DNA from 3 places in the Shewanella sp. ISTPL2 genome. Region 1 is predicted to be linked to each of the others. Evidence: predicted binding sites of a transcription regulator. Region 1 holds the regulator's gene; each other region holds the start of a gene.
The links. Region 1 encodes LexA, which represses DNA repair genes until DNA is damaged. Its sites were predicted from a motif close to TACTGTATNNNNATACAGTA; they were not measured.
Positions count from the first base shown of each region.

Region 1 (10,757 bases):
CCAATGCTTGGGTGCAACCCATCAAAACCCGTATCGATATGCTCTCCACTGGGATAAAAACCCCCGTTGGCATTAAGATCACCGGAGCCGATGTGAATGAGCTGCAAAGTCTAGGGGCAGAAATAGAGGCCATCCTCAGTAGAGTGCCACACACTAAGTCGGCCTATGCCGAGCGCAGTGGCGGCGGGCGTTATATCGATATCACCCCCAAACTCGATGTGGCCGCACGTTACGGTATGTCATTGCAGGATATTCAAGATGTAGTGCGTTACGCCATTGGCGGTATGGATATTGGTGAATCGGTACAAGGGGCTGAGCGTTATCCCATCAACCTACGTTATCCCCGTGAGCTACGCGATAATATTGAGAAGCTACGCGAACTCCCTGTGATCACTAAATCGGGAAATTACCTGCCACTGCGAAATTTAGCGGATATCGAAATCACCGATGGCGCACCTATGCTCACCAGTGAAAATGGTCGCTTAATCTCTTGGGTGTTTATCGATATTGAAGGCACGTCTATCGGCGAATACATTACTACCGCAAAGCAAGCATTAACTACCGAACTTAAAGTGCCCCCGCGCTACAGCTATACCTTCGCAGGCCAGTATGAATATATGCAACGGGTAGATGCAAAACTGAAGCAAGTGATCCCTATGGCCTTAGGTGTGATATTCATCCTGTTGATGATGACATTTGGCTCTACTTTGCAGGCGAGTATTATCATGCTCAGCCTCCCATTCGCGCTGGTCGGCAGCACTTGGCTATTGTATCTACTGGATTACAACATCTCAGTCGCCGTCGCAGTCGGTATGATTGCTTTGGCGGGCGTTGCCGCGGAGTTTGGGGTAATCATGCTGATTTACCTTAATAATGCCATTAAGCACAGGCAAGAGAAGAATAACTACCATACAGTTACCGATCTCAAAGAAGCTTTAATTGAAGGTGCTGTTATGCGTATTCGCCCCAAAGCCATGACAGTAGCAACCATCTTCTTCGGCCTACTCCCCATTATGTGGGGTGCAGGATCGGGTAACGATGTGATGCAGAAAATTGCCGCACCTATGGTCGGCGGCATGGTTACGGCCCCATTACTGTCACTGTTTGTACTACCCGCGCTTTATCTACTGATTTATTCGCGTAAATTAAAGAAAGACGCGGCGTAATTGAGTGTACGGCGCTAGAACACCGATAAAAATCCCCTCAAACCATTAAAGTTTGAGGGGATTTTTTCATTCAATCAGATTAAAAAATCTAATTTTGCAACAGTGCCATACACAACTCTGAGTAAAATAAGTCTCTAAGTTTATAGCGCTTATGTGTACCATTGACTCAGTGCCACACAGAATTGACTCAATTCACTGCCGTAGGAAGGATCCCATCACATGACCAAGTCATTTTGTTTAACCATCAGCCGGATATGGCCGCAAGCACTTTCCCTTAAAACCCCATCACGCGCATTACTTGCCGCATTCGGTTTATGCTCTGCGCTCATCATTACAGCACCCACCTTTGCCGCACCCGCAACCGGTGAATTCGTTGCCGACAAACGCTGTGAGCTATTTCAATCGAAAAATAAGCAGACGAATCCAGATCAATGGCAGAGCAATATTGGTGAGCGCTACCCTGTACTTGAAATCCTCGGCAATAGCGCTAAACCTGATTGGCTAAGAGTGCGCACCAATGCGGTGAAGTCTCCCATGCGTTGGATCAGCGGCGATTGTGGTCAATATCTATCTAATGTTGCTGGCAGTAATTTATCAACACCTGCAACGGCGGCGGAACCGGCGCAAACAACCACGGCATCGGACATCAAAGCCAAAAGCCGAGATAGCCTTAAAGAGCATGGTTCCCCAGAGAAACGCCAAGGGAATCAATGTCAAATAGGTGGCGAATTCGATGCTAACGTGCTCGCATTAAGCTGGCAAAGCACCTTTTGTGAACTCTATGGCCGCCGTAAAGCCGAATGTCGCGCCCTCAGCCAAACGCCAGAATCGAGCCAATGGCAACACTTCAGCCTGCACGGACTGTGGCCGAATAAACAACAATGCGGCACGCGATATGGCTATTGCAGCACAGTCAAACTGCAACCGAATGATTTCTGTACTTATCCAGAGTTTGAACTGAATCCATCGGTGCGCAAAAATTTAGAAGAAGTCATGCCTAGCGCCCAATATGGCACCTGTTTAGAACGCCACGAATGGTGGAAACACGGCACTTGCCGTAGCCAAGACCCTAACGAGTACTTTTTATTGGCAACCCAGCTGACCCAAGCGGTCAATGCCTCGGCATGGGTACAAAAATTTATTCATGACAACATAGGTAAGAGTGTCAGTAAAAGTGAGTTAAACCAAAGTTTTGATGGCAGCTTCGGTCAAGGCGCTCACACTAAAATGAGTCTAGAATGTGGCAAGGGATTACTGAGTGAAATCCGCATTAACTTGCCCGAAGTCATTAAAACTTCTGACTCCTTACCTAGCCTACTCGCCAAAGCCAATAAGGCCTCAAAAGGCTCCTGCCCTGAAACAATCATGATTGATAACGCTAATTAAACAAATAGTTAGACAAATAAAAACGGCGATTTAGCGTCGCCGTTTTTAACCTTAATGACAGTCCTTAATATGGCAGTCACATCTGATTAAGCTTGATCACCGCAAAGGTAGCGCCTTGGGCGTCAGCAATGACAGAAAATCGTCCCACATCAGGGATGTCACTAGGCGGAATGCACACTTGCGCACCTAAGACTTGGGCCTTCTCAGCAAACGCATCGCAATCCGCCACCACAAAATAGAGCAACCAGTGGGGAGAAATATCGCCCCATTCAGGCATTATCGTCATCATGCCGCCGATGGATTGACCATCAAGCTGCCATTCTGAGTATTCAATGTCAGGCATGTCACTTGGCATGTTGGTCCAAGGGAAAATTTTGCAGTAAAAGGCTTCTTCAGTACGCGGCTCTTTACAAGCCAGCTCAACCCAGCAAAGGGTATTGAGTTCACCCTGACGGCGAGCACCTATGTGGTTCTTCGCTTGCCATAAGGCAAAGCGTGCGCCTTCAGGATCGCTCACCTGCGCCATCACGCCCGCATCACCCACAATATGCGGCCCCATGTGCACTTGGCCGCCCGCCGCTTGAATCGCTGCAATGCTGGCATCGATATCATCGACGGCAAAGTAGATACGCCAGTGGCTGGGGATATGTGCTTCCGACTCAGGGATTTGATACATGGCGCCTAAGTCATCTCCCGCTAAATTAAATAGCGAAAAGTGACCTTCAGGGATCGGCATTTCGACCGAGTTCCAACCAAATAACGCTTGGTAAAATGCTGTAGCTCCCTGCCAATCATGGCTTGCAAGTTCAACCCAACATGCATGTCCTTGTGCGTACTGAGTCATTTTCATTATCGGCTCCTTTGTTTTAACAATCATTCGAGTTAAGCCTGAGTTTGTATTTCTGTCCAGTATTCAGGTTAAAAAGATCTGTAAGACAAAACTCAACCGCTAAAGACAAAAAAGCCCTCACATGGAGGGCTTAAATCATCACAACAAATTAGGAATATTGCGGCAGTAAATTTGCCATCGCGAGCAGATGACAAGCACCTGTGACTATGCCAAATAACACCACAAGAATAATCAGCGGTGTACCGCCTATCACTCTAAAACCTGTGCTATCGGGGAACAACTGCCGCGATTTATAGGCCATCAGCGCCGGGACGATTACCGCCCACACAGTTGCCGCTAATGCCGCAAAGCCAATCGCTACTAAGAAGCCATCGGGAAACAGTAATCCTAAAATCGTTGGCGGCACAAAGGTCACTAACGCAGTTTTCATTCGGCCAGAGCGTGAATCATCAAAACCAAACAAATCGGCGAGATAATCGAACAAACCTAAGGTCACCCCTAAGAAAGATGAAGCCACGGCTAAGTTAGCAAACAGGGTCAACATACTGTTTAACCAGCTACTCGCCATCACCTCAGACAAAGCGCCCACCAACACTCCCATATTGCCACCTTGAGCAATAATGTCGATAAACTGGCTGCGGGGAATATTACCCATAGTCGCCACTAACCAACAGGCATAAATCACCAGCGCGATAAAGGTGCCGACGAAAATCGCCTTGATAATGGTGGAAGAATCTTTGCCGTAATACTTCACTAAGCTGGGGACGTTACCATGGTAACCAAAGCTAGCGAGACCAAAGGGCAGCGCCGCCCACAGATAAGGTGAAAAGCTGTTATTACCATCGGGTTCGAGCAACTTAGTCACATCAATTTCGATCAATAAATTGCCGATCGCGAGGAAGAAGGTAATGATCATACCGCCGAGCATAATCGTGGTAATCCGATCCACGGCTTTAGTACTGATCAATACTATGCTCGCCAATACTATGGCAAACACCAGTCCTGCCACGCTTTGCGGTAACTCAATTCCCATGCCCTGCAAGCTGTGATTCACAATCGAACCACCGCCGCTGATATAGGCATAGGTCAAAATATACAACACGAAAGCGATAGAAACGCCGTTCACTATCCGCCAAAACTGCCCAAGAGTTTGCTTGCTTAAGGTATCGAAGCTAGCACCGGGTTCGAAATGTAAATTGGTTTCGAGCAGCAATAAACCCGACATCAACATGCAAAACCAAATGCCTAATAACATTAGAATCGAATAGCCAAACCACATACCTGCACCGACCACGGGCAGAGAAAACATCCCAGCACCTACGGTCGTGCCAGCAATAATCATGGCACCACCGAGCAAGGACTTACCTGCGGGCTTATGCTTAGCCGCATTCATATGATTTGCCATTAAACTGTGTGCTCCGCGGTGACACTCGCCACTATCGTTTGTCTCACTGACGGACGTAATAAGCTATTGGCCTGATCTCGTATGCGATTGATATTGGACTTATCTTCACTATCCGCCAGATATCCCAATTCTTTGAGCTTCACGCTCAAAGTACCGTAGAGTTTTTTATCGTAGAACTCAGGCGCGGTAATGCCATGTAAAGCCCCTAAACGCTGGGCGAGTAAATGGCTCTCAGACTCAAGTTCTGAGCGCTCCATCTTAGGTCTGTTCGCTAACAGATTGAAAATAATAGCGTAGCGTTGCAAAGTTTCACTCACTGAACTGGCTAACAACAATAATTGGCTTGAGTGCTCAGGCACGACAGCTAAAGTATCTGTCTCAACTACTAAACCTTGCCCAATCAGGAAATCCAGTACTTGCTCAACATAGGCTGGTAAGTCTTTAATTCCCATGAAGAGTTCGGCTTTCAGCAGTGGATAAAAATCGGCAACGATTGAAACCACTTGCTGGCGCAGGATCTGTTCATTGTGGGTTAAACAACTCGCAATTAATGAAGGAACAATAAATAAGTGAATGATATTGTTACGATAGTAAGTCATAGACACAGCCTGACTCGCTTCGATAGACACTATTTCCCCTAAAGGATCGGCACTAACAACAAACTTGTTCAGCTCTAAACCTTGCTGCACTAAATGCTTACCATCACCTTCGGCAACAGATGTATAAGAAGTGTAAGGCACTTTTTTGAGTAGGGTCAGATACAAATCAAGCTGACGCTCCAGCAGACTACGTTCTAAGGCGTTTTGATCTGTCGCCAGTAAAACTAAGCTAGTCAAAGTCACAGAACTCGCGGCTGCGGCATCATTGATACGCGTCATCACCCGATTAGCCAGCACGTTTACCGCTGGCGTTAACCAACTTGGTTTCTGCTCGGGATCATCGGCCAACTCAGCACGCCAGTTTGGCGCACGCTCATTTAAGAAATTTTGCAGGGTAATAGGCTCGCCAAAATTCACATAACCTTGGCCAAAATTACCTAATTTGCGAATGGCACCGAACACCTGCCACACAGATTCTTTTTTCTTTTTCTTACCGCTTAACTCTTTATGGTAAGTCGCCACTTCCATCACATGGTCATAGCCTAAATACACAGGCACAAGTGTGACAGGACGTTCAATACCGCGCAGTACGCTGTTCATCGTCATGGCGATCATGCCAGTTTTCGGCGCCAACAGACGGCCAGTACGTGAACGGCCGCCTTCGGAGAAGTATTCCACCGAATAACCTTTAGCAAACAGCTGGTCTAAATACTCACGAAATACTGCGGTGTATAGCTTGTTGCCATTAAAACTACGGCGGATAAAGAAGGCACCACCGCGACGGAACATAGGTCCCGCGGGCCAGAAATTGAGGTTAATGCCGGCAGCAATGTGCGGCGGAACCATGCCTTGATAATACAAAATATACGATAACAGCAGGTAATCCATGTGGCTGCGATGGCAAGGCACATAAACAATCTCGTGGCCATCGTGGTGTAACTGCCGAACTTGCTCGGCGCCTTTAATGTTGATCCCGCTGTAAAGCTTGTTCCACAGCCAAGTTAAAAAACGCTCGGCAATACGCACTAAACTGTCTGAGTAATCGGCTGCTATTTCATCGAGGTACTCAATAGCCGTCTCGCGCGCTTGGGTCTCAGAAATCTTTTTACTGGCGGCTTCTTCTTGAATCGCTTTGCGCAGCGACTCAGATTTGAGTAACGAATGAAACAGTGCTTGGCGGTTTGGCAGCACAGGCCCTGTCATTACCTTACGTTGACGACGGAAATGCACGCGTGCAACCCGTGCTAACTTATGGGCAATCCCCATGTCGGTGCCATGTTCGTCAGCCATGTAACGCAGGGATACGGCATTCGAAAACTGCACGAAGTTATGTCGACCTAAGAACAAAATCATCAAGCACTTGCGCAGCCAAGTCGGGTTTTCCCGCTCAAATACGGCCGCCTTCATAGTGTCGTCTTCTTTCCCTGGCGTGCGACCCCAATACAAGCTCACGGGTACCAGTTGAATATCTAATTCAGGACGTTCCTTATGCACGGCTAACAAACGCATAAAGCATTCGAGGAAAGGCTCATTACCAGCACGTTCGCCAAACAGTGGCTTACGTCCTTGAAGACAGACAACCCGAGGCGCAGTCACACCATTAGCCACTAGAGGCTCATAAGGGCTTGGTAAACCTAACTTAGCCGTTATTTCGCTCAAAGCAGCGATGTCACTGAGTGATTCTGTTTTCATCACATAAACAAGGGGTCTGGAAGCATCCAGATTCAGATCGGCAAAGGGATCCTGAGGCACCACAATAGTGTGCACTAAGTGTTTTTGGATCCAACGTAATGATTTCAACCAAAGAGAGTCGTGTTTAGGCATTATTCTTATGCAATTAAGTGCGTTTACTAGCCCGATAGAATACCAGACTATGGGCAATATTCGCTAATTCTCTCCAATATAGCTAAAAAGTGGTTAATACTTGCGCTGCAAATAATACTGTATATACTAACAGTAACTGTATAGAAAAACAGGAAACACCATGAGACCTTTGACGCCACGCCAAGCTGAAATTTTAGAGCTAATTAAACGAAATATTGCCGATACAGGCATGCCACCCACTCGGGCAGAAATCGCAACCCGTTTAGGTTTTAAGAGCGCCAATGCGGCTGAAGAACACCTTAAAGCGTTGGCAAAAAAGGGCTGCATTGAGATCATGCCAGGCACATCTCGGGGCATTCGTCTGCCTGCGGAAATCGAAGATTTGACTGAAACAGGTTTACCGCTCATCGGCCAAGTGGCCGCGGGTGAACCTATCCTCGCCCAAGAACATGTTGAACAGTACTACCAAGTCGACCCAAGCATGTTCCATCCCGCCGCCGATTTTTTACTGCGAGTAAAGGGCGACAGCATGAAGAATATCGGCATTCTCGAAGGTGATTTGCTGGCAGTTCATAAAGTAGAACAAGCTAGGAATGGTCAAGTGGTTGTCGCTAGAGTCGATGACGATGTCACTGTTAAACGTTTCGAAAAAAAAGGTAATGTGGTCTATCTACATGCCGAAAATGAAGATTACTCCCCGATTAAAGTGGATTTAGGCTTCCAAAGTTTAACAATTGAAGGACTCGCCGTCGGTGTGATCCGTAATGGAGATTGGCTATGAATAAACTACTTGGCAATGCCCCCCGCCATCCGGGCTTGTGGCTCGATGAAGTCCGTGATGCCGACTATGACTGGCACCATGCGCCTATCGCCTGTATGCCAACTAAGACTCAAGGTCGCCAAGAATTAATTCATCTGAGTGCACAACTCGCTCAGTTAAGCCAACAGGGCCGTTGGTTAGTGCTCATCAACCCACCAAGTATTGGCTACAAGCAAATGCTCGCCAGTGCAGGTGTGCGTATGGATAGAGTTTTGCTGGTACATGCTAAAGATGAAGTCGAAACCCTGTGGGCGATGGAAAAAGCCCTGACAAGTGGTACGTCCAGTGCAGTCATTACTTGGACTCAATCATTAGATGCGCGGGATAATCGACGCCTACAAATCGTGGCTAAAAGTGCCCGAGCTATGGGCATAGTGCTTGAAGACGTAAACAGTCACTTACATGCAGACGTACGTATTGAGCAAGGCAATCTCTTCGGTCAGCAATCTTTTTTTAGCGCTGTACACTAAATATTCATTTAATTTTTTACCTTGAAAGCCGCCTCACCTATGAATGTGAGGCTTTTTTTTGGCAATTTTTCAGATAATTAGATAAATAAGTGATCTTGATCAATATTTAAACAGCAAGTATGGTTGGTTAAGTCGGTGATGATATATCACCTTCCGTGGTCAATGAATCGAGTATTTATCGAACTCGAAGCGCCACTAAAAATAGAGAACAGATTTATTTCAGCAGTATGTGCCAGCGTGGCTAATTACCAGCAGTAACAATACTTGATTAAAAGTAACAGCCGCCAACGCACGTTGAAGTCAAAAAAGCTTTTTTGGGAACTGAAGAGTTTGCATAGAGTTGAGACTTACTGTGTTGCTCTTCTTTGTAGTTGCTATTCGCAATTGGCAGAGGAGAAGTCTTGTGAAGCAATTGTTGTATTGTTTACTCGTGGTGCTTTTCGCACCACCGTTGACCGCCGCGGACATGCGGTTCAACATGACCCCTGGCGTGACCGAGATCAGTGGTAAGGTTTATCACTTGCACATGACCATCTTGTATATCTGCTGCGCAATAGGCCTAGTGGTCTTTGGCGTCATGATTTACGCCATGATCAACCACAGAAAATCCAAAGGCGCTGTCGCGTCCCACTTTCACGAAAGCACTAAAGTTGAAATCGCTTGGACGATTCTGCCATTTATCATTTTGATCTTAATGGCGATTCCAGCGACAAAAACTTTAATCGCAATGGAAGATCCCAGTAACGCCGATCTCACCGTAAAAGTCACGGGTTCCCAATGGAAATGGCATTACAGCTATTTCGATCAAGATATTGATTTTTATAGCATACTGACAACACCCAGAGCACAAATCGAAGGCACCGAAACCAAGGGTGAAAACTATCTATTGGAAGTCGATAAACCGCTCGTTCTACCGATAAACCGCAAAATCCGCTTTCTGATGACTTCAGAGGATGTCATCCATTCTTGGTGGGTGCCCGCCTTTGCCATTAAGAAAGATGCCAATCCAGGATTTATCAATGAGGCCTGGACTCGCATCGACAAACCCGGCATTTACCGTGGTCAATGCGCCGAGCTCTGCGGTAAAGACCATGGTTTTATGCCTATCGTAGTACAAGCGTTACCCGAAGCCGAGTTTGAGGCTTGGGTCACAGAGCAGAAACAAGCCGCAGGTGCTGCGGCTGAAGCCGCTCAAGCCGCTTTATCACAAACCCTAAGTAAAGAAGAGTTGATGACTCAAGGTGAACAAGTTTACCTCGGGCACTGCGCAGCCTGCCACCAGCCCAATGGCGAAGGGTTGCAAGGCGTATTTCCGCACCTTAAAGGTAGCCCGATTGCAACGGGACCGCTCAGCGGCCACCTTGAAATTGTGCTCAACGGTAAAACGGGTACAGCCATGCAAGCGTTTAGTAAGCAATTGACCGCACAAGAAATCGCGGCAGTGACTACCTACGAGCGTAATGCTTGGGGCAATAATACTGGCGATGCAGTGCAAGCCAAAGACGTCAACGAGTACATGAACGGCAATTCTGCACAAACATCCGCCGCGGTACCAAGCAGTACAACTCCGACACCCGCACCTGCAGACGTCTCAGCTGCAATCGATCCCGCAAGCCTCCCCACACTCAGCCATGACGCCCTCATGGCCGAAGGTCAAACTGTCTACGCGACCTTCTGTGCTGCCTGCCATCAAGTGACAGGTGCAGGAATACCACCCGCCTTCCCCGCGCTAGTGGGTAGTGCTATCGCCATTGGACCAGTCGCCAATCACATCGATATTGTGATGCACGGCAAAACGGGCACGGCTATGCAGGCATTTGGCAAACAGCTTAGCCCACAGCAACTTGCAGCAGTCATTACCTATGAACGCAATGCTTGGGGTAACAATACCGGCGATACAGTGCAACCTGCTGATATCGCAAGTCATGGACAGTAGGGGATAATGATGAGCACTACGACTCAAGATCAAACCGCAGCCCATGATGACCATCATCATGGTGCGCCAAAGGGCATCATGCGCTGGCTGCTAACCACCAACCATAAAGACATAGGTACTTTGTATTTATGGTTCAGCTTTATTATGTTCTTAACCGGTGGCGCTATGGCCATGGTGATCCGCGCTGAACTCTTTCAACCTGGATTACAATTGGTCGAGCCCAACTTTTTCAACCAAATGACAACTGTTCATGGGCTGATCATGGTATTCGGTGCGGTAATGCCAGCCTTTACAGGGCTCG
Region 1 is NZ_JAAPAV010000002.1:211,485-222,241, reverse strand. Features, by position in the region: gene HUB64_RS22820 (efflux RND transporter permease subunit) at 1-1,166, shown strand, start outside; gene HUB64_RS22815 (ribonuclease T2) at 1,386-2,552, shown strand; gene HUB64_RS22810 (VOC family protein) at 2,629-3,402, opposite strand; gene mtr (tryptophan permease) at 3,551-4,807, opposite strand; gene plsB (glycerol-3-phosphate 1-O-acyltransferase PlsB) at 4,807-7,230, opposite strand; gene lexA (transcriptional repressor LexA) at 7,391-8,011, shown strand; gene HUB64_RS22790 (cell division inhibitor SulA) at 8,008-8,520, shown strand; gene coxB (cytochrome c oxidase subunit II) at 8,924-10,456, shown strand; gene ctaD (cytochrome c oxidase subunit I) at 10,466-10,757, shown strand, end outside.

Region 2 (10,757 bases), on a different contig from region 1:
TATCGGTTCTTTATTTGAACTACGGCGTTTAGTGGGATACTTCTTAGAACTCGGCATACTGCCCGCGACACGCTCCAGCCTGCAAGACGCAAAACAAACGCAAAACACCATGAGCAAAAACACGGTAAAACCTAAAAGACGCTAAAAATCAGTTCCCTTATTAAAGAATAACTCGGTTAAATCAACGCATAGAGAATAACTCTGGCGCCTTTGACTGCATAAACTCAATAAAGACTCTTACCTTTAGCGGCTGCTGGCTGCGCTGATGATATAAAATCGAAATTCGCCTCTGTTCGCCAATCCATTCTGGCAATAATACTTTAAGTTTTCCCTCTTTAATCTGCTGTTTTACAAATAGTTCAGGACCATACAAGATCCCACCATGGCCTAAGGTCGCCTGAATCGCTCCGTGTAAATCCGTGAGGGTGAGCTTAGTCGGGCCATTAAAATAAAAAGACTCGCCGCTTGGATGCTTTAAATGCCAATTAAACAGCGGCCAGACTTTTATCAGTTGATGGGCTTCAAGATCATCGGGATGCTCAAGTTTAGGTGCCTGAGACAAATACTCTGGCGTGGCAAACAGGCAATAGTCGAGCTCGCCTAAGGTACTCGACACCCAAGAAGAATCAGGCTGAGCCCCGCCAACAATCGCCACATCTATGCCTTTGTCGATCAAATCGACTAACTCATTACTCTGGGAAATGTGCAAACGGATATCGGGATACAGGCGGCCAAACTCATTCAATGCTTGAATAAATACAATGGAAATAATCGAAATCGGCGCGGCGATGCGTAAGGTTCCCTCGGGTTTATCACTGCCTAAACCACTTAGTTCATCAAATTGAGCAACCACACTCTGGTAGCGTTGAAAGAGCGCCAGCCCTTCCTCCGTCAATCGTAACTTGCGGGTACTGCGCATAAAGAGCTGTTTATCGAGCTTCTCTTCCAACTTCGCTAACTTGCGGCTCACAGTGGCGATGGGCATATCGAGCTCCTTCGCCGCCTGCGAAAAACTGCCCGCATTGACTAAATGCACAAAAAGATAGACAAGTTGTAGTTCAGCGCCTAAATCATCACTCATTGCATATCCTAATTTCACATATTGGGTATTGACGTTAAAACGCTAAATTCACTAAGTGATTGTGTTTTAAACATTGAATTATTCACTTATACGACCATAGCGCAATAGCCTTAGATTGAAATGGTATGTTATTTTGTGGCGAGTTTTACTGCGCTGGCGCTAAATCTGGCTCTAAAGTGACATAAAAAGAAGCAAGTGCTGTAACTCTGTCCACCAAGAATCATAGCGACAGTAAAATGACGACGGTGGGCGAGTTTATTCAAATTTAATCGTAAGGATGAGTGAGGGAAATGACCATTTTAACCCCTCTGTTTGCCGTCTTCGGGATCATGTTGCTCGGTACACTAGTGCAAAAACTAAAACTCTTGCCCGTCGATACGGATCAAGTGCTAAACCAATATGTCTACTATATTGCGTTCCCTGCAATCATGCTTATCGCCCTCGCCCAGCAGCCGATTGACGAGATTTTGCAATGGGGATTTATTGCGGGCTACAGCACAGCTATGGTGATCACTTATCTTGTCTGCCTAGGGCTATCGCTGATCGCTAACCCTAAACAGCATGCAGTTGCCGCCATTCGAGCCCTCAATGCCACCTTTGGTAATACGGCGTTTATTGGTATTCCACTGCTCATCATCCTCTTTCCGCACCAACAAAGTGCCTTAGTCGCCGCCGCGATTGCCAGCTTATTATCCGTGCTGATGTTTGCCGTCGCCTTAGTCTCGATGGAACTGGCCACTAACACCCAAAGACAACACCACGCCTTAATCATAATGGCAATGGCGGTCGGTAAAAACCCTATCGTTATTGGTAGCTTAATTGGCGTCGGCATTTCGGCGCTAGAGATAAAACTGCCGTCAGGGCTGGCGCTAATGATCCAGCAAATAGGCAATACCTCAAGCCCCTGCGCCCTATTTGCTATCGGCATGGTACTCGCCAAAGCGATGCGCTACCAGAAAGATAGCAGCGTATTTAGCCCCAAGAATTTTATCGAACTGAGCCTTATCAACCTCTTCAAGCTGGCTATCCAACCTGCACTCGTCTACTTTATGCTTAACCGTTTTGGAGTAAGTGGTGACTACCTGATCATGGGCGTGATCTTGAGCGCACTGCCCACCGCGGCTAGCGTGTACTTACTTGCCCAGCGTTATAACACTCAGGCTTCTACCAGTGCTCAGGGTATTCTATTTGGTACCTTAGTCACTTTCTTCAGTTTGCCTATCTTAGAAAGCTTAGTAAGAATCTATGCATAATCAGTTAATTAAAAATATTTACTACCGATAATGCCGATTATTTACCCAAGCCACTTTACTGTATATAAAATCAGTATATACTGTTTATCAATACAGTGGTTTGGTATGTTTTTCGACAGGAATTCACTATGCTTTGCCAACTCAGCATTAATAACTTCGCTATCGTCCGTTTTTTAGAACTGGATTTTCGCCCCGGTATGACCAGCATCACAGGTGAAACCGGTGCAGGTAAATCGATTGCCATCGATGCGCTAGGCCTATGCCTAGGCAATCGCGCCGATGCCAGCAGTGTTCGTCCCGGAGCCAATAAAACCGAGGTCAGCGCCCGCTTTTCCTTGGATGATATTCCACTGGCAAAACGTTGGTTAGAAGATAACGATCTTGAACTCGATGATGAGTGCATTCTACGTCGGACTATTGGTAGCGATGGCCGTTCACGCGCCTACATCAATGGTAATCCAGTGCCGCTGACGCAGCTAAAATTACTGGGTCAGTTGCTTATCGGTATTCACGGTCAACATGCGCACCATGCAATGTTAAAAAGTGAACATCAACTCACCCTGCTCGACAGTTATGCCAACCACAGATTGCTTATCGATACGGTTGCCGCTAGCTTTCAACGCTGCAAGCAAATTGAGGCCGATCTAAAACAACTCGAAGCCTCCCAGCATGAACGTATTGCCCGTAAGCAATTAGTACAATATCAAGTAGAAGAACTCGATGAGTTTGATCTTAAAGTTGATGAGTTCGATGAGATTGAGCAAGAGCACAAACGTCTGGCCAATGGCACTGAGTTGATTGATACCTGTCAGGCGAGCTTAGATATACTCACAGAGGGCGAAGAGAACAATATAGAGTCGCTGCTCAATCGAGTCGTTTCCCTCGCCGAAGATCTGCAAAGCTACGATCCTGCATTAAGCAATATCAACACTATGCTCAATGATGCCTTAATCCAAGTGCAAGAAAGTGCCGGCGAGTTGCAGCACTATTTGAGTAAGCTCGAACTCGATCCGACCCATTTTGCCTATTTAGAAGAACGGCTATCAAAAGCCATGCAACTAGCGCGTAAGCATCATGTTAGCCCGAATAAACTGGCCGAGCATCATTTAGCATTAAAGGCTGAGCTGAGCACCTTAGACAGTGATGAAAGTAAACTTGAAGAAATTCAGCTTCAAGTCGAGGCAAGTAGAGCCACTTATCTTAGCAATGCGCAAAAGCTCAGCCAAAGCCGTGCCCGCTATGCTAAAGAACTCGACAAACTGGTGACTCAGTCAATCCACGAACTGAATATGCCTAAGGGTAAATTTACGATCGAAGTCAATTTCCACCCCGAGCAAATGTCAGCCAATGGCAGTGACAATATCGAATTTATGGTAACCACTAACCCTGGCCAACCTTTGCAACCAATTTCGAAAGTCGCGTCTGGCGGTGAGCTTTCACGCATAGGATTAGGGATCCAAGTGATTACCGCGAAGAAAGTTGCCACACCGACATTAATTTTCGATGAGGTGGATGTCGGGATTTCCGGCCCCACCGCCGCAGTGGTGGGCCGCATGTTACGCAGCTTAGGGGAATCGACCCAAGTACTGTGCGTGACTCACTTGCCGCAAGTTGCGGGCAATGGTCATCAACACATGTTCGTCGATAAATTTAATAAGGCAGGCAGTACTGAGACCACAATGAAATCGCTCGATCGTGAGCAGCGTATCCAAGAGCTTGCAAGACTGTTAGGTGGCGATACTATCACCAGCAATACCCTCGCGAACGCAAGGGAACTGCTGCAATAGTAATATGGATCAGATAACGAATAAGGTCGCTAAACGCTTGAATCTACACACTCTATATCACAAGCTAAGGGGCTATATCAAAAACTAAGGGTTAGTTGTTGGTCATGCTAACTAACATGTCAGGTTAACTATCATGTTAGGCTAGCGATAATGTTAGCTAAAACACCAGACTAGCCCTTGCAGACAAATAAACGAAAACACGCCCGCTAAGACATCGTCAATCATAATGCCAAAGCCACCATGAACTTTGGCATCGAGCCATCGAATAGGCCAAGGTTTGATGATGTCGAAAAAGCGAAATAGACCGAAGCCGACTAACAACCAACCCCAACCTGCTGGTGCCGCTATCATAGTGATCAGTAGCCCAACCACTTCATCCCACACAATCGCACCGTGATCGTGTACCCCCATATCTTGAGCGGCTTTACCGCAGATATAAAATCCCGCAAATGCGCTCAATAAGGTTAAGCCGATATACCAAGTGAGCGGTAATGGCGCCATCAATAAATAGAGGGGAATGGCTGCTAAGGTACCGAAAGTACCAGGTGCTTTAGCGGCGAGTCCGCTACCAAAACCGAGTGCCAAAAAGTGGACAGGATTTTTTAATGACAGGCGCGTTAGCACCTGATCCTTTGACAACCATTTCATTAACATGCTCTTCGCTTAAAAGTGCTCGAAACCGTGATACGGCGGTGTAAACGGCTCACCATTGAGTTGCAACTTGAGCTTACTGCCTGCACAAATTTGTCCAACGCGAACAAACTTTGCTCCTGCATGGCTCAACGCTGTCTCAAGCGCACCTTTTTGCGCCTCAGGAACGGTGAACAGCAGTTCATAATCTTCGCCCCCCGTAAGCGCATAACCTAAGGCATGCTCCTCGCTGACGGTATCTTGCATCGCGCGTGAAAGCGGGATGCAATTAACGTCCACCACAGCACCGACTGCCGAAGCCTTAAGCACATGACCGATATCCGAGATAAACCCATCGGAAAGGTCGATTGCACTGGAGGCAAGCGAACGCAAAGCTTGGCCCGCTAAAACTCTTGGTGTTGGACGATAATGGCGATTGATCAGGAATTCTTTATGCTCGGCTCTAGCCTGTTGCGCGCCACGAATGATATCCAGACCTAAAGCCGAATCTCCGAGCGTGCCCGTGACATAAATCCAATCACCGGCTTTAGCACCATGACGCGTGAGAGCCTTACCCTGTGGGACTTGGCCGTGCACAGTGATGCTAATCGCCCGTGGACCACGAGTCGTATCGCCGCCAATTAAGGCGATGCCATAGTAATCGGCCGCTTCAAACAAGCCTTCACTAAAGCCACTTAGCCAAGTCTCATCGACTTCGGGTAGCGTTAAGGCAAGCGTCATCCACGCGGGTTCAGCGCCCATGGCAGCCAGATCAGATAAATTTACCGCTAAAGCTTTGTAACCTAAGGCAGCGGGAGGCATGTCGGGGAAGAAATGGACATTTTCAACTAAGGTGTCACAGGAGATAGCGATCGACTTGTTTTCTGCGGGTTGCACTAAAGCGCAATCGTCACCGATGCCAAGCTTCACATCACGGCGAGTGGGGCCGCGGTTGCTAAAATAACATTCAATTAATTGGAATTCTTTCACTGTACAGTTTGGCACGACTTACATCGGCCACCTTTGTTAGCAATGAAAAACGGTATCCTAAGATACCGTTTGTCTTTATTACTTGCGTGCAACCAGTTTGTCGAGCAGTCCGTTCACAAACTTATGACTCTCGTCCGCACCGAAAGCTTTTGCCAACTCAATCGCTTCATTAATCGCGACCTTGTATGGCACATCTTTACGGAAAGTCAGCTCATAGGTCGCTAAACGAACTATGGCTTTCTCTACTGGAGACACTTCATCAATAGGGCGTTCCAGATGCGGGATGATCAGCTCATCCAATTGGGTTTTCTTCGTTGCAACGCCTGAAAATAGCTCACGAAAATAAGCTACATCAACACCATCGAGACTTTGTTCAGTTAAAAACTCATGCTCGACATCGGCAATATTATTCCCGCTTAGTTGCCATGAATAGATGGCTTGAACGGCTAAACGGCGGGCCTTGCGGCGCTCAGAAGGCTTCATTATTTTTCCTACTATAACAACTGTTGTTCAAGTTCTTGCAGAACATTGACCATTTCAAGCAGGCTTAGAGCAGCTTCGCCGCCTTTGTTACCCGCTTTGGTACCTGAACGTTCAATCGCTTGTTCAATGGTATCAGTGGTCAAAACACCGAAAGCAACAGGCAGATCAAATTCTAAAGCAACTTGAGCTAGACCTTTATTACATTCGCCTGCAACAAAATCAAAATGAGGAGTACCACCACGGATCACCGCACCTAATGCGATAATACCGTCGAATTTACCACTGGCAGCTACGCGACGCGCAGCTAGTGGCAACTCAACCGCACCTGGTACACGGACAACAGTGATATTGTCGTCGCTGACTTGGCCAAAACGTTTCAGCGTGTCAAGTGCACCTTCAAGCAAGCTCTCAACTAAAAAGCTGTTGAAACGCGAAATTACAATCGCAACTTTGGCATTTTTCGCTTCGATATTACCTTGAACTACGTTCATTATCTTACCTAATTTAGCTAAAGCACCCAGCTCGGGGCGAAAAGTGGCGACATGATATCACAGCCAATTGCCCAGAGCCCTATGCAAATTATCAGAAATTGTTAATTTTACTTCAGTGTAACTTTGGGTTTCAGTCCGCCACATACTCAGTCACTTCAAGGCCAAAGCCTGAAAGTGAGTGGTAGCGTTTAGGCGAACTGAGCAGGCGCATCTTAGTCACACCAAGGCTGGCGAGAATTTGCGAGCCAACACCCACACGGCGCGACGTCCCTTGCCATTTTGCAGAAGCAGGCGCTTGGCCTTGATCTTCGGCTTCAAAGGCTTTCACCTTAGAGAGGATTTCACAGGGATGTTCTTGATTCCCGAGTAAAACCAATACACCACCTTCTGCAGAAATACGCTCCATCGCCTTTTCGAGTGGCCAACTGCGTTGCTGATCGCGCTCTGAGTGGAGTAAATCGTTGAAGGTATTTTGCAAATGCACGCGCACCAAACAATCTTCTTTCACCTCACCTTTGACTAAGGCAAAGTGCAGTTGATTGTCGATAGTGTCTCTGAAGGTCACCATGTCGAACTCACCAAAACGGGTCGGTAATTTGCATTTAGCTTCACGCACAACCGTGGTTTCTTTGGTATTGCGATACTCGATTAAAGCCGCGATAGTGCCGATTTTGATGCCATGCAACTCGGAGAAAATCTCCAAATCTGGGCGACGTGCCATAGTGCCGTCTTCGTTCAAAATTTCAACGATAACGCCCGATGGCTCAAGTCCCGCAAGACGGGCTAAATCACAGCCAGCTTCAGTGTGGCCTGCGCGGGTTAATACGCCGCCGTCCTGTGCCATTAACGGGAAGATATGCCCTGGTTGCACCAAATCAGACGCTTTAGCCTCTTTAGCCACAGCCGCTTTCACCGTTACAGCGCGATCGTGGGCCGAAATACCGGTAGTCACACCTTCCGCCGCTTCAATAGAAACCGTAAAGTTAGTCGAGAACTGGGCGTTATTATTCGTCACCATTAAAGGCAAGTTTAACTGCTGGCAACGGGCTTTAGTCATGGTCTGGCAAATAAGTCCACGGCCATATTTCGCCATAAAGTTAATCGCTTCTGGCGTGACCATTTCGGCCGCCATGATCAAATCACCTTCGTTTTCTCTGTCTTCGTCATCCATCAAAATAACCATTTTGCCTTGACGAATATCTTCGATGATCTCTTCTATACTGTGCAGCGCCATTGTAGGACCTTATGATTTTGCTGTTATTATGAAATTCTATACCTAAATAACCTAAGCTGCCGATAAGCTTAAGTTAAATAATCTGCTCCTGTGCACTAACGCACAAAGCCGGCACGGGCTAACATTTCCATGGTGACGCCACCGCTCTTGCTGTCTTTGCCATCATAATTCATCAAACGTTCAAGATAACGGGCGATTAAATCCACTTCGATATTCACCTTATCGCCCGCTTGCAGGTCGATTAACGTGGTTTCACCTGCGGTATGCGGCACTATGGTCAAGCGGAATCGACTGCCGTCCACTTCGTTAACCGTCAGACTCACACCATCAATGGTGATGGAACCTTTATGGGCAATATAACGCCCAAGCTCTACGGGTGCGGCTAACCAAAATTCAATGGCTTGACCACGCACTAAGCGTTGCTCAACCGTTGCCATACCGTCCACATGGCCACTGACCATGTGGCCGCCTAAGCGTGTGGTTGGGGTGACGGCCTTTTCAAGATTCACCTTAGTGCCCACTTTGTAGTGAGCAAAGCCGGTTAGACTCACGGTTTCGGCAGAGACATCAGCCACATAACTGTCGGCTAATTGCTGCACAACCGTTAAGCACACACCGTTGGTAGCAATACTGTCGCCTAGACGTACATCGTTTAAATCCAGTTTGCCGCTCGCCACGGTAAGACGAATATCATCGCCTTTACGCTCCAGTTTGCGCAGGGTGCCAACGGCTTCAATAATCCCAGTAAACATGGTTAACTCACTTAATTAAATAAAGAAGTATCAAGCTTAACGCTCAAGATTAAACGGGTATCTGGCCCTATTTTGCGCTCATCGACCAACGTGAGTGCAGGAATGTGTGCCATGGTTTGATAATCGGGCAATTGCAGCAGATTACGCCCATGCCCACCGAGGATTTTCATCGCTTGATATAGCACTAACTCATCGGCCAGCCCCTGCGCTAAAAATGCGCCCGCTAAGGTTGCACCCGCTTCCACCAGCACGTGATTACAGCTTTGGCCTAAATAGCTTAATAGTTCAGGCAATGAGACGCGACCTGCAATTGCAGGTAACACGAGGCAACTCACATGGGAGGGCAATTGTGCTTGAAACTCTGCGGAATAAGCCACGGTAGAGACCAAGAGTATGGGCGATACGATAGCCAAGCAGGCGGCCGATAACGGCAAACGGGCGCGGCTGTCGAGTATCACTCTTAATGGCTGCAGTAATTGCGCTTCGGTTAGACGGTCTTTTAAGCTGCCAAGTTCCTGATAACGCACATTGAGTGAGGGATCGTCCGCCAGTATGGTTTCAATTCCCGTGACCAGTGCACAAGAACGTAAACGTAATCGCTGCACGTCGCGGCGAGATTCTGGACCAGTTATCCATTTAGACACACCGTTAGACAGCGCGGTTTTACCATCGAGACTCGCGGCTAATTTTACCGTAACTCTGGGTAAACCCGATTCCATGCGCTTCATAAAGCCTAAATTCAAGGCATAGGCTTCATCGCGGTGTAATCCCACATCCACTTCAATGCCGGCGTCACGCAACATTTGAATGCCACGACCACCCACTTGCGGATTAGGATCTTCCACCGCCACTACTACACGTTTAACGCCAATATTGATCAGTGCCAAGGCGCAGGGCGGCGTGCGCCCATAATGGCTGCAGGGCTCTAAAGTGACATAGGCCGTTGCGCCACGGGCGCGTTCGCCAGCCATACGTAGCGCATGCACTTCGGCGTGGGGTTCACCCGCTTTTTGATGATAACCTTCACCGATGATTTGATTATCTTTAACGATAACGCAGCCCACACTGGGATTGGGCCTCGTGGTGTAAAAGCCTTTGCGCGCCAATTGAATCGCGCGGCTCATCATTTGGGTATCGAGTACGGACCAACTTATGTTCAAGCTCATGTTCAACCCTGTTGTTAAAGGTTTCGGCTTTCACCAGTCTTACAAACCTGTCTTTTAAATTTGTGCTTTCACGCCAATCGCTCGTACACGTCTGCCTTGTCGGCGACAAAACTCAATGACTACTTTTGCAGCTTGGCGATGGCTTCGCCAAATTCAGACACGTCTTCAAAGGCGCGGTACACAGAAGCGAAACGAATGTAGGCGACTTTATCTAGGCTCATCAATTGCTCCATCATTAAGTTACCCACCATTTCTGACGGCACTTCCCGCTCGCCAGTGGCGCGCAGAGTAGACTTGATTTTGCTGAGTGCTTGCTCTATTTCATCCATAGATACGGGGCGTTTTTCAACGGCGCGCAACATGCCACCTTGGAGTTTTTCTTCATCAAAGGGTTGGCGTGAACCATCGCGCTTAATCACCCTAGGCATAACTAATTCGGCGCCTTCGAAGGTGGTAAATCTTTCATGACATTCGGTGCATTCTCGGCGACGGCGCACTTGGTGGCCTTCTGCCACTAATCGGGAATCGATGACTTTAGTATCTGTCGCGCTACAAAATGGACAATGCATTGAGCCTCCTGCCAGTGAATGGTGGTAAAGCGTTAATGGCTTTACCTGTTAAATCTCAGTCAAACGCAATGGATTTAAGCCTAAGATTTTACCAATAAAAATGGCCGCAAGATGCGGCCATGGGATTTTATCCTATTTATGGGCTGAGGTTAACTACCTGAGCTTAACAACCTAATGTTAACTACTTGATGTTAAGTGCCTGATGCTAAATACCTGATGTGATAAGTATCAAGTCAGTCGGCGGTCAATCTCGGCCCTTCATCTACTAAGCGTAGATGCATAGGCAAATTAGCCGTAAACAGGGAAACGTGCGCAAAGTGC
Region 2 is NZ_JAAPAV010000001.1:4,097,363-4,108,119, reverse strand. Features, by position in the region: gene HUB64_RS18100 (DUF3319 domain-containing protein) at 1-145, shown strand, start outside; gene HUB64_RS18095 (LysR family transcriptional regulator) at 182-1,081, opposite strand; gene HUB64_RS18090 (AEC family transporter) at 1,372-2,334, shown strand; gene recN (DNA repair protein RecN) at 2,463-4,121, shown strand; gene HUB64_RS18080 (phosphatidylglycerophosphatase A) at 4,275-4,769, opposite strand; gene thiL (thiamine-phosphate kinase) at 4,785-5,741, opposite strand; gene nusB (transcription antitermination factor NusB) at 5,820-6,224, opposite strand; gene ribE (6,7-dimethyl-8-ribityllumazine synthase) at 6,236-6,715, opposite strand; gene ribBA (bifunctional 3,4-dihydroxy-2-butanone-4-phosphate synthase/GTP cyclohydrolase II) at 6,846-7,949, opposite strand; gene HUB64_RS18055 (riboflavin synthase) at 8,045-8,701, opposite strand; gene ribD (bifunctional diaminohydroxyphosphoribosylaminopyrimidine deaminase/5-amino-6-(5-phosphoribosylamino)uracil reductase RibD) at 8,713-9,867, opposite strand; gene nrdR (transcriptional regulator NrdR) at 9,987-10,436, opposite strand; gene glyA (serine hydroxymethyltransferase) at 10,725-10,757, opposite strand, start outside.
Region 2: recN (DNA repair protein RecN) is a predicted target of LexA. The motif match lies at 2,413-2,432, and genes of this name have one in related genera.

Region 3 (10,757 bases), on a different contig from region 1:
TACGCTTGGCCAGGAAATGTCCGAGAACTCATTAACGTGCTCGAACGGGCGATAATACAACAACCTTCGGGACCGTTAGATTTTGGCTTCCTTGCTCCACATCAGGGTGAGGAAATTACGACCCAAGCAAATCAAACCGTTATCATAGATCCAAACTATGCGAGCGATAAACTTGTGCCCCTTGATGTTATGACCAGAAAATACATTAGTCATGCACTGCGGATTACAGGTGGAAAACTCTATGGTCCAGGAGGTGCGGCTGAGTTATTGGACATCAATGCTAATACGCTGCGTAGCAAAATGAAGAAACTGGGGATTGTGTAATCTTTCAAGGCTAACGAGTGCGCTATAACAAAAATAGAAAGCATCGGTTAACAAAGTGCATAAATAACAAAGGTCACATAAGTGACCGTTGAAAAATTAATGATAACCATAGGATCTAGAAGAAATAACGGATTCCCACCGCATAGTTGTTATCTTGTAGATCTTCATAGGCTTTATCATCCATACTGCTGAAATCTATTTTGGCCTCAACGTACATAATTGTGTCGCGGCTATAGCGATAATGCAGACCTAACACTGCAAATTGGCGTGTCCATTTTCCTTGGATCGCAGTATCTACATCGGTATCAAGATCTTGATATGTCAGTAATACAGTTGGAACGAAACCATTATCATACTGATAAGCAACAATAAACTCTGCTCCAGTTGAATCATATAAATCTCCACCCACTAATTCGTTTTGCTCACTCTTATGGGCGTTAAAACCTACGTATAAACCGTCAGCATCACGACCTGGAGCATATTGATAGAAACTACCGTATTGGGCGCCAATACCAATAATTTGGTTAGTGTTATCAACCTCTTGGCCTGCAAGATTTCCGGTAAAATCACCACGATTAAATCCCGCTAGCACTTTAAATTTATCAGTAAAGTTGTAAGTTACACTTGCACCGTAGCTAGGTTCGAAACTCAATTCGGAACCATCTTTCAAGGGAGCACCACTGCCATCATACAAGGCAACATCGCTATTTTGTTTAGAGGCATACTGCACTGCGACATGTAGATTACCAAAAGTATTACGATATTGCAGCGCAGCATCGGCACGTCCTGCCCCTGTTAAACCACCGTCACCGAAGGTATAGGCCCCCACTGACCACCCCGTAAAAGCATTGAGCACATCGGTTGTGTAAGCAACATCATAGTAAGCCCCCCATTGCTTACCAAAACTGATCTTTCCCCATTTCTCATGGGACATCCCTACATAACCCAGTCGATTGAATAAAAAATCTGAATTTTTAGATGCAGATAACTGACCGCCACCTTGGCCTTGCGTGTATATAAGGCCGTCATCACTGGTCACCATATTGATACCCCATTCCGTATGGGCAAAGGAGCTCCAGCCATTTTTCTCTTGACGGTCGAAACGAAAACCAACACGAGAAAAATTATCTATAACGGAAGTTTCATGACCATCATTTAACGCGGCAAAACCTAACCAACCTATCATGTTAACGCTGTTAGTTTGGTCATTATACAACTCAACGGCTTGAGCAGTTCCCATTAACAATAAGCTTGGGATCATCAAAGCGAGCAATGTCTTTTTCATTTCATCTACCTTTAAATTCAGCGAAACCACATATAATTACATGATTTATTTGATATATTATTTTCCCCAATCAATAGTAAGCAGGTTATATGCCACCGGGAGGAAAAGCTGAAAATCAAGGTGTTTTTTAGATACGGATCAGGCAATCTCGAAATATCGTGATTATCGGTTGTTAAATACCGTTAGATAAATTAAATGTCGTTATTACATCAAAAGACAATAACGACATATATGCAACAAGTGTGTCATTACACTGCTGTTGTAGATTTGCGGCTATTAGAAGCTGAACGACTGGTTGATCGAGTTACCGAACTTTTGGAACTAGTCTTTTGGGAAGCATATTTGTTGGAACCATCGTTTTTTGTTGTACCTATACCTTTCGCTGAACTTGATTTTTTAGAGTACGACTTACGATAACCGGATTTATTACTTGCCGTTTTACGATAACCTTGGCCTTGTAAACCATTAAGCGCGGTTGGCAGTTGTGCGCCTGCATTCTGGATAAGCGTGGATAAGGTGCCGAGCAGTGGCTGCATAAAGGCTTGATAAGAGGTTTCTTTATGGCAAATGCCGTTCAAGCTCGCTTCCCAAAGCGCTGTCATATCCGGCGTAGTCGCACTCGCGGGCAAGCTGTTAATCAATCCTTTCCCCACGTCTGTCGAGACAATAGATTTACCTAAGCGTTGTAAAAAACCGCGTTTGAACAGCAATTCGATAATACCTGCACGGGTGGCCTCTGTACCTAATCCGTCGGTTTCTTTAAGAATTTTACGGATCTCAGGATCGGTCACATAACGGCTAATACCCGTCATAACACCGAGTAAAGTGGCATCGTTAAAGGCCTTTGGTGGTTGAGTATTTTTCTCCAACAATTCGCCTCGAGTACAATGCAAAGCCTGTCCCAATTTCAAAGGCGGTAATTGGCCGATAAACTCGTCATTCTCCTCATCGTCCTTACCTGCGCTTTCTTCCGTCGACTTGTTGCCACTCGCCTTACTGCCATTTGGCTCTTGGCGGGCAAAGAGTTGCTTCCAGCCGAGGGATTTATCCTGACGCGCCTTGGTATTAAATAAGCCACCCTCGATTGTCACTTGCACTGTGGTTTCACTGTAACAATAAGCCGGATAAAACTGGGCTAAGTACTGGCGAGCAACATGAAGATATAACTGCCTCTCACGCTGACTCAAGCTAGATAAGTTAGCCGTCTTCTCTGTGGGGACGATTGCGTGATGGGCGTCCACTTTTTTATCATCCCATGCTTTAGATTTAAGACGGGGATCGGGTGCATCAGCACCTTGCAATAACTCAGCAGCACCGTCACTTATCGCCTTAAGTACCGAAGGCGCAAGGTTATGTTGCTCAACGGGTAAATAACGACTGTCGGAGCGTGGGTAAGTAATGAGTTTATGACGTTCATACAAACTTTGGCAGGTATCGAGCACATCCTTAGCACTCATGCCAAACCGTTTCGCCGCATCAATTTGCAACGCGGATAAGCTGTAGGGCAATGGTGGATTCTGTTTCTTGTCCTTAGCCACTAATTGAGTGACTAAGGCGGGTTTATCACTGATGCGACTCACCACATTTTGCGCTAGCCCTCTCGCTAACACTCGTCCTTCTTCATCCATATAGGGCTGACAAGCTTCGCTAGGTTGCCACTTGGCGCTGAAGGTTTCTTGCTTCTCGGTCGCCAAATGCGCTAGTACTTCATAAAAAGGTTTAGATTGAAAGTGGGCAATCTCTTCATCACGGCGCACCACTAGCCCAAGCAATGGCGTTTGTACTCGGCCGACGGATAACACGCCTTGATAACCGACCTTTTTACCTTGGATGGTGTACGCGCGGGTCATATTCATGCCATAGAGCCAATCGGCACGACTGCGGGCTAATGCCGATGTGGATAAAGGAATAAACTCGCGATTGCTGCGTAGCTGCGTTAGCGCCCGTTTTACAGCTTGTGGGTTTAAGTCACTGATCAGTAAACGCTGAGTTTGATGTAGCTTGTCCCCCGTCACGCCAAGATAGGCAATCACTTCATCCACGAGTAACTGCCCTTCACGGTCGGGATCGCCCGCATTAACCAAGGTGTTGGCTTGTTTGACTAATCGTTTTAGCACTGTGAGTTGACTGCGGGTTGCGGCCTTAGGTTTGAGTTGCCACTTGTCTGGCACTATTGGTAGGTGCTCAAACTTCCATGCTTTAAATTCAGGATTATAGGCGTCAGGTTCTGCTTGTTCGAGCAAGTGACCGACACACCAAGACACACAATCGCCATTGGCGGCTTCGATAAATCCATCGCCTTTTTTATGGGGTTTAGGCAATACATCGGCAATGGCCCGCCCTAGGCTAGGTTTTTCTGCGATATAAAGGATCATACAAACACCAAACACTGGATATAATTACAGTATAATTTAGCCCAAACGCCTGTTGAGTGCAAATTTCTGTAGTAAACCGTGCTTAAATGTCAAAGCTTAAGTGTAAATTTAATTGCGAATGATTCTCAACAAGGCATAAGATACATTAAATGACTAAGGAGTAACTATGAGACAATTTGCAATAAATGCGCGACAAGCAATGACAATAACTCCAGCATTAATATTAAGATTCAATCAGTTATTGATATTCCATAGCTTAATGTTACTCGCATTAAGCATGCTCACCAGTACCTGGCTGGGACAAATGAAAATCATCGATATGCCGTTAGCATGGGGATTCATTCTCGTCATTCCTATTGCTGTGAGTTTATCTCTATTACTCAGCCATCAAATCACGCGCCATAGCTTAAGCAGCTTATTCGGCGTGTGGATGCTACTTTGGGTAATGGGATAACTGACATTCATAATAAATCACTACCGTATTTCGAGTTAACTCGCCCCTCTGCTCTATTTATCCATGCTAAAACTCAATTTCAAAACACATTGATTTCAAATATTTAACATTTTAACTATGAAGCTCCCTAAAAAATAGTTATGTTGAGTATCTTGGATATTTACAAAAAATGTCTTAATCAAAAGTGAATGTCCTAACTCAACATCTGTTGAATAACCGTAAACCTAAAAACTCTGCTAAAACAACACAATAAAGGAATCGGAGTCTATGAATGAGATTGTCAACGCGATCAATAGTGTAATTTGGAGCCCTGCACTTATTTTTCTTTGCCTAGGTGTCGGGCTCTATTTCTCCCTTCGCACTCGATTTTTACAGCTGCGCCATCTGCCAGAAATGATCCGCCTGATGTTTGATGGTAAGAGTACTGATGCGGGAGTGTCGTCTTTTCAAGCACTCGCGATGACATTAGCGGGTCGAGTCGGTACAGGTAACATTGCAGGGGTCGCCACAGCAATCACCTTTGGTGGTCCTGGCGCTTTATTTTGGATGTGGATGGTTGCCTTTCTCGGTGCCAGCTCCGCCTTCGTTGAATCTACCTTAGGTCAAGTCTATAAAGAAAAAATCAATGGCGAGTATCGTGGTGGGCCTGCTTTTTATATTGAAAAAGGCTTAGGCATGAAATGGTATGCATGGGTATTTGCAATTGCGACCATATTTGCTTGCGGGATCCTGCTGCCGGGCGTACAAGCTAACTCGATAGGTTCAAGTTTAAAAACCGCTTTCAACATAGATCCTAATGTGACTGCAGCCATACTGGCTATGCTTCTTGGCTTTATCATTTTTGGCGGTGTAAAACGTATCGCTCACTTTGCCAGTGCCGTCGTCCCCTTTATGGCACTGGGTTACATCATAGTGGCTTGTGTCATCATAGCGCTAAATATTGGCCAGCTACCGGGTATTTTATGGTTAATTATCAAAAGTGCCTTTGGCTTTGATGCGGGTTTTGGTGCCATTTTAGGCTTAGCCATCATGTGGGGGGTAAAGCGGGGTATTTACTCCAACGAAGCGGGTCAAGGTACAGCGCCACATGCCTCATCTGCAGCGGCGGTAAGCCATCCAGCCAAACAAGGGTTAGTTCAAGCTTTTTCTGTGTATATCGACACCTTATTCGTTTGCTCTGCAACTGGTTTCATGCTGCTTATTACAGGACTGTATAATGTTCAGGGCCCAGACGGTGCGGCGCTCTATACCGGCATTGCCGGAGTCGCTGCAGGACCAGGCTACGTACAAACGGCAATGGAAAGTATGATGCCAGGATTTGGCAATATCTTTGTGGCTATCGCACTCTTCTTCTTCGCCTTTACGACCATAGTGGCTTATTACTACATTGCCGAGACCAACATTGCCTATATCAACCGTAAAGTAAATCATCCTTGGTTCATGGTCGTTCTCAAAGTCGTGATCATTGGCTCAACCGTATACGGCACAGTTAAAACGGCTGATATGGCTTGGGGAATGGGTGACATTGGTGTTGGACTCATGGCATGGCTCAATATTATTGCCATTATTCTATTAAGGAAAACCGCATTCACTTGCCTAAAAGATTATGAATCACAGCAAGCACTCGGCATAGAGCCACTTTTTGACCCGGTAAAACTGGGTATTAAAAATGCGGATTACTGGGTTGAACGTAAACACGCTGAAGAAAATGTAATGACTGAAACAACACAACGCATAAATACGTAGACGTTATCACGATGATCCGTTAAGCAAATATAAGCCATTAAAAAGCCAGTGATTTCTCACTGGCTTTTTTGTATCGTTTAGAACAAAAATAACACAAAATTTACGATACTGAATGACCCACAATCTTTATGGGTGACAGACGTTATGCAGCTCTAAGTTAGTGCCGATATCTTTATTTCGATCGGCTTTAGCATCATCATTACGCAGTTGCGTCAAGTGATCTAAATACGCTTGGTCAACGTCGTTCGTGATGTAGTGACCATCAAATACGGACGTTTCGAAACGTTTAATTGCAGGATTCTCCATTCTTACCGCTTCAATTAAATCGGGTAAGTCTTGGAAAATAATGCCATCAGCACCAATTAACTTGGCGATTTCATCGGCATCACGACCGTGTGCAATAAGCTCATTCGACGTTGGCATGTCAATACCGTACACGTTCGGGAAACGAATTTCCGGTGCGGCAGAGGCAAAGTACACTTTCTTAGCACCTGCTTCACGGGCCATTTCGATGATTTGCTCTGAGGTCGTACCGCGAACGATAGAGTCGTCCACCAGCAAGACATTTTTGCCTTTGAACTCAGTGTTAATCGCATTCAACTTACGACGCACTGACTTCTTACGCTCCTGTTGACCAGGCATGATGAAGGTACGGCCAATATAACGGTTTTTCACAAAACCTTGGCGGTACGGTAAGTCCATGCAACGGGCAATCTCCAGCGCGATATCACAAGAGGTTTCAGGAATAGGAATAACCACGTCGATATCGTGATCGTACCATTCTTTCTTAATCTTCTCGCCAAGCTTAGCGCCCATGTTGACGCGACTTGCATATACAGACACTTTGTCGATCGTCGAATCTGGACGGGCAAAATAGACGAATTCGAAGATACAAGGTGCATAGCTAGGCTCGGCTGCACATTGACGGGTATACAGCTGACCGTCAATTGAAACATAAATCGCTTCACCCGGTGCCACATCACGCATCACTTCAAAGCCAACAGCATCGAGTGCCACGCTTTCAGAAGCCACCATGTATTCAGTGCCAGTGGCGGTTTCGTGCTTACCTAATACTAAAGGACGAATACCAAATGGGTCACGGAACGCAACTAAGCCTTGACCAATAATCATGGCAACAACCGCGTAGGCGCCACGAGCTTGTTGGTGTACGTTAGCGACCGCATCGAACACTTCTTCCGACGTCAGGGTTAAACTCGTGGTTTTTTGCAGTTCGTCGGCCAACAGGTTTAACAAGACTTCAGAATCCGAAGTGGTGTTAACATGACGACGCTTTTTGATCAGTCCTTCGGCTAATTCGACTGTGTTGGTTAAGTTACCGTTATGGGCTAATGAGATCCCAAATGGCGAGTTAACATAGAAAGGCTGCGCTTCAGATGCGCTTGAACTGCCCGCAGTTGGATAACGCACATGGCCAATACCAGCATTACCTTGTAGGCGTTGCATATGTTTGACTTCAAAAACGTCTTTAACCAAACCATTGGCTTTACGTAGTCTGAAAGCACCACGATCAATGGTCACAATACCTGCCGCATCCTGACCTCTGTGCTGCAACACTGTCAGTGCATCATAAATGGTCTGATTAACCGATGATTGGCCAACTATTCCGACGATACCACACATGGGTAAGCTTCCTCATTGTAAGATGTTCTATCACTTAGGATTATTTTATTTTCTTTCTTATAGTTTGGGTACAAAGCTGGAGGTATTTTCCAAATAGTCAAAAAACCATTGAATAACAACGCCAAATTCGGGTACTAGCACAGAATCTTTCCACCATTGGGAGTTGGGAGAGCCTGTAAAAGCATCCATGAAAAACAACAAGGCGCTCACAATAAGCGCGCCTCGAATAGCACCGAAGCACAAGCCCAAAAGCCTGTCAGTGCCAGATAATCCGGTTTTGACAACAAGTTGTCCGAGAATATAGTTAACTAAGGCACCGAGTACCAAAGTGGTAATAAAGAGGATGGCAATAGAAACGCCATTACGCAGCATCTCATCGTTCATTTGTGTTAAGTGAACGGCAAGATCTTGGTAAAATTGGCTGGCAACAAAGAAAGCCGCAAACCATACCACTAAGGACATGGCTTCTTTGGCAAATCCACGGATCAGACTGATAAGAGTCGATAATCCGATGACGAATATGATAGCGTAATCAATCCAAACCATTGAGATGGCTTTCCGACATGGGCTTTAAGACGGCGCGATTCTACCAGAGACTGAAACGATTCTCACCCCTAGTGAGGTAAATAAATCATTTTCAGTCTCGAGTGTTGTATCACCATTAAGATTCTAAGGGATTAAAAGGAACAATCCAGCCCTTGAGACGTGTAAGGTTTTCCACCTCAACTTGTACTTTCTTCAGCTTTGCCTCAGACACATCGGGTCCGACAAACACTTTAGTTAATACGCCATCTTTAGGGTTTTCAGGAATAGTGTACGCTTTAAAACCACTCTTACGCAGCTGTGCAACCAAGGCTTTAACATTCGTTGCGTTGTTAAAACTGCCAAGCTGCAAGGTAAAGCCACTTTTCAAGCTGTCACGGCTGACCACTTTAACGGCATCCTCTTTGGCTGCACTGGCTTTGGGCGTTTCTGCTTTAGGCTTTTCAGCCTTAGCCACAGTAGTCGCTTTAGCGTCCGCTTTTTTAGCCGGCTCAGTTTTTACAGTGGCTTTAGGCGGCTCTTTTTTAGCTTCAGGTTTCGTTTCAGGCTTAGGCTCTGCTTTTTTAACATCAGGCTTAACGTCTTTCTTAACATCTTGCTTTGCGACTTCGATTACTGGCGCAACGGCAGACTTTTCATTGTCAGCATTAACTGGCATTTCGGCTAAGGCGACCTCAGTCCCATTCAGCGCGGCAGCATCCTCGGCTGACAAGACTTCAAACATATCATCGTCGGCTTTTTGCTGCTCAATCACGGTCGGGCGCAAAGGAATTTCGGAAAACTGCTCTTCTTGGCGATCTTTTTTGCCATCCAAAATATCCGGCAAAAAAATTACCCCAAGCGCAACCAGCACCACAGTGCCGACTAAACGATTATGAAACTGGCTAGACAAAACTGACTTCCTGCATAAATTGAGACTTAAAACCTGCCACAGTGTAAAAGGAGCCAAACACAATTACCACATCATCTGGGTTAATTTGCGCTTTTAATGCAGACCAAGCCTCAGATATGTCCTCAAACTCAAATGCAGCAGCCTCAGTGGCTAATGTTTTGCGTAGCATGGCCGAACTCGCGCCACGCTCACCGTGCAGACTGACCAAATACCAAGTGTCGATCAGTGGATTGATCACAGGCAACACACCTGCAATATCTTTATCCTTCAGCATGCCGCAAAGGGCGAACACGCGCTTACCCACAACGATTGGCGCTAACTGTTGTACCAAAAACCGCGCCGCATGGGGATTATGGGCAACATCGAGTAACACTAACGGCTGCTCACTCACCCGCTCTAATCGACCCGTTAACCGAGCCGTGCTAATACCCTCAGCAATAATTGAAGGCGTGATATCCGGCCAGCCCTGCTCAATCACTGCCAATACAGTCGCCGCATTAGGTAATGGCAAAGTTGGTAACGCTAAATCGTGCAGTTTGAGCACTTGACCTTGAAAATCCCACAGATTGCCATGGGCTTGATAACTGAATTCGTTACCGACGCGATACAAGATGGCGCCAACCTCATTGGCGACATCATTGACAGTGTGTGGCAAGTTGGGTTCACCGACAATGGCAGGTTTACCACGGCGGAAAATGCCCGCCTTTTCACGGCCCACAAGCTCACGGGTATTACCGAGATAACTTTCATGGTCTAAATCGACCGACGTCAGTACGCTAATGTCGGCATCGATAATATTGGTGGCATCTAAGCGTCCACCTAAACCGACTTCTAAGATAACCACGTCAAGCTTAGCGGCTTTAAAGAGTATCAAGCCTGCAAGCGTAGCGTATTCAAAAAATGTCAGAGAAATATCGCCGCGCGCGGCTTCAATTTGCTCAAATGCCGTAACAAAATCGCTATCACTGACATCGCTACCATTGATACGCACTCGCTCGTTGTACTTCAGCATGTGTGGCGAACTGTATACGCCCACCGTCAAACCCGATAAGCGCAGAATATTTTCGAGCATGGCGCAGGTGGTACCTTTGCCGTTCGTCCCCGCCACTGTCACTATCTTGGTTGGACCTAAATCCAAAAGACCAAGGGTTTGCGCGACCTTAGAGACACGGGTTAACCCCATATCGATTTCGGTTGGATGTATAGATAGCAAATAATCCAACCACTGTTCCAATGCTGCATTTGACGCTGGTACTGTAAGCATGTCCGTATATCCTCGTATTCGATTATCTCTCAAATAAGATCTTTTCAATCCAACATGAATAATGGCCCAAGGGCGAGCTTAGGTAATTGATATTGTTCTGGATAAGTCACATCAACTAAATAGAGTCCATGGGGTTTAGCCGTTGCTGCGGCTTGGTTTCTGTCTTTTAACGCGAGCAAATCGCCCATCCAAGTCAGTGGCTGATTACCTAGACCGATTTCTAACAATGAACC
Region 3 is NZ_JAAPAV010000001.1:736,852-747,608, forward strand. Features, by position in the region: gene HUB64_RS03360 (sigma-54-dependent Fis family transcriptional regulator) at 1-324, shown strand, start outside; gene HUB64_RS03365 (porin) at 440-1,609, opposite strand; gene HUB64_RS03370 (DNA topoisomerase III) at 1,858-3,984, opposite strand; gene HUB64_RS03375 (hypothetical protein) at 4,151-4,438, shown strand; gene HUB64_RS03380 (sodium:alanine symporter family protein) at 4,706-6,184, shown strand; gene purF (amidophosphoribosyltransferase) at 6,311-7,825, opposite strand; gene HUB64_RS03390 (CvpA family protein) at 7,883-8,371, opposite strand; gene HUB64_RS03395 (SPOR domain-containing protein) at 8,487-9,260, opposite strand; gene folC (bifunctional tetrahydrofolate synthase/dihydrofolate synthase) at 9,253-10,524, opposite strand; gene truA (tRNA pseudouridine(38-40) synthase TruA) at 10,569-10,757, opposite strand, start outside.
Region 3: HUB64_RS03370 (DNA topoisomerase III) is a predicted target of LexA. The motif match lies at 3,997-4,016, and genes of this name have one in related genera.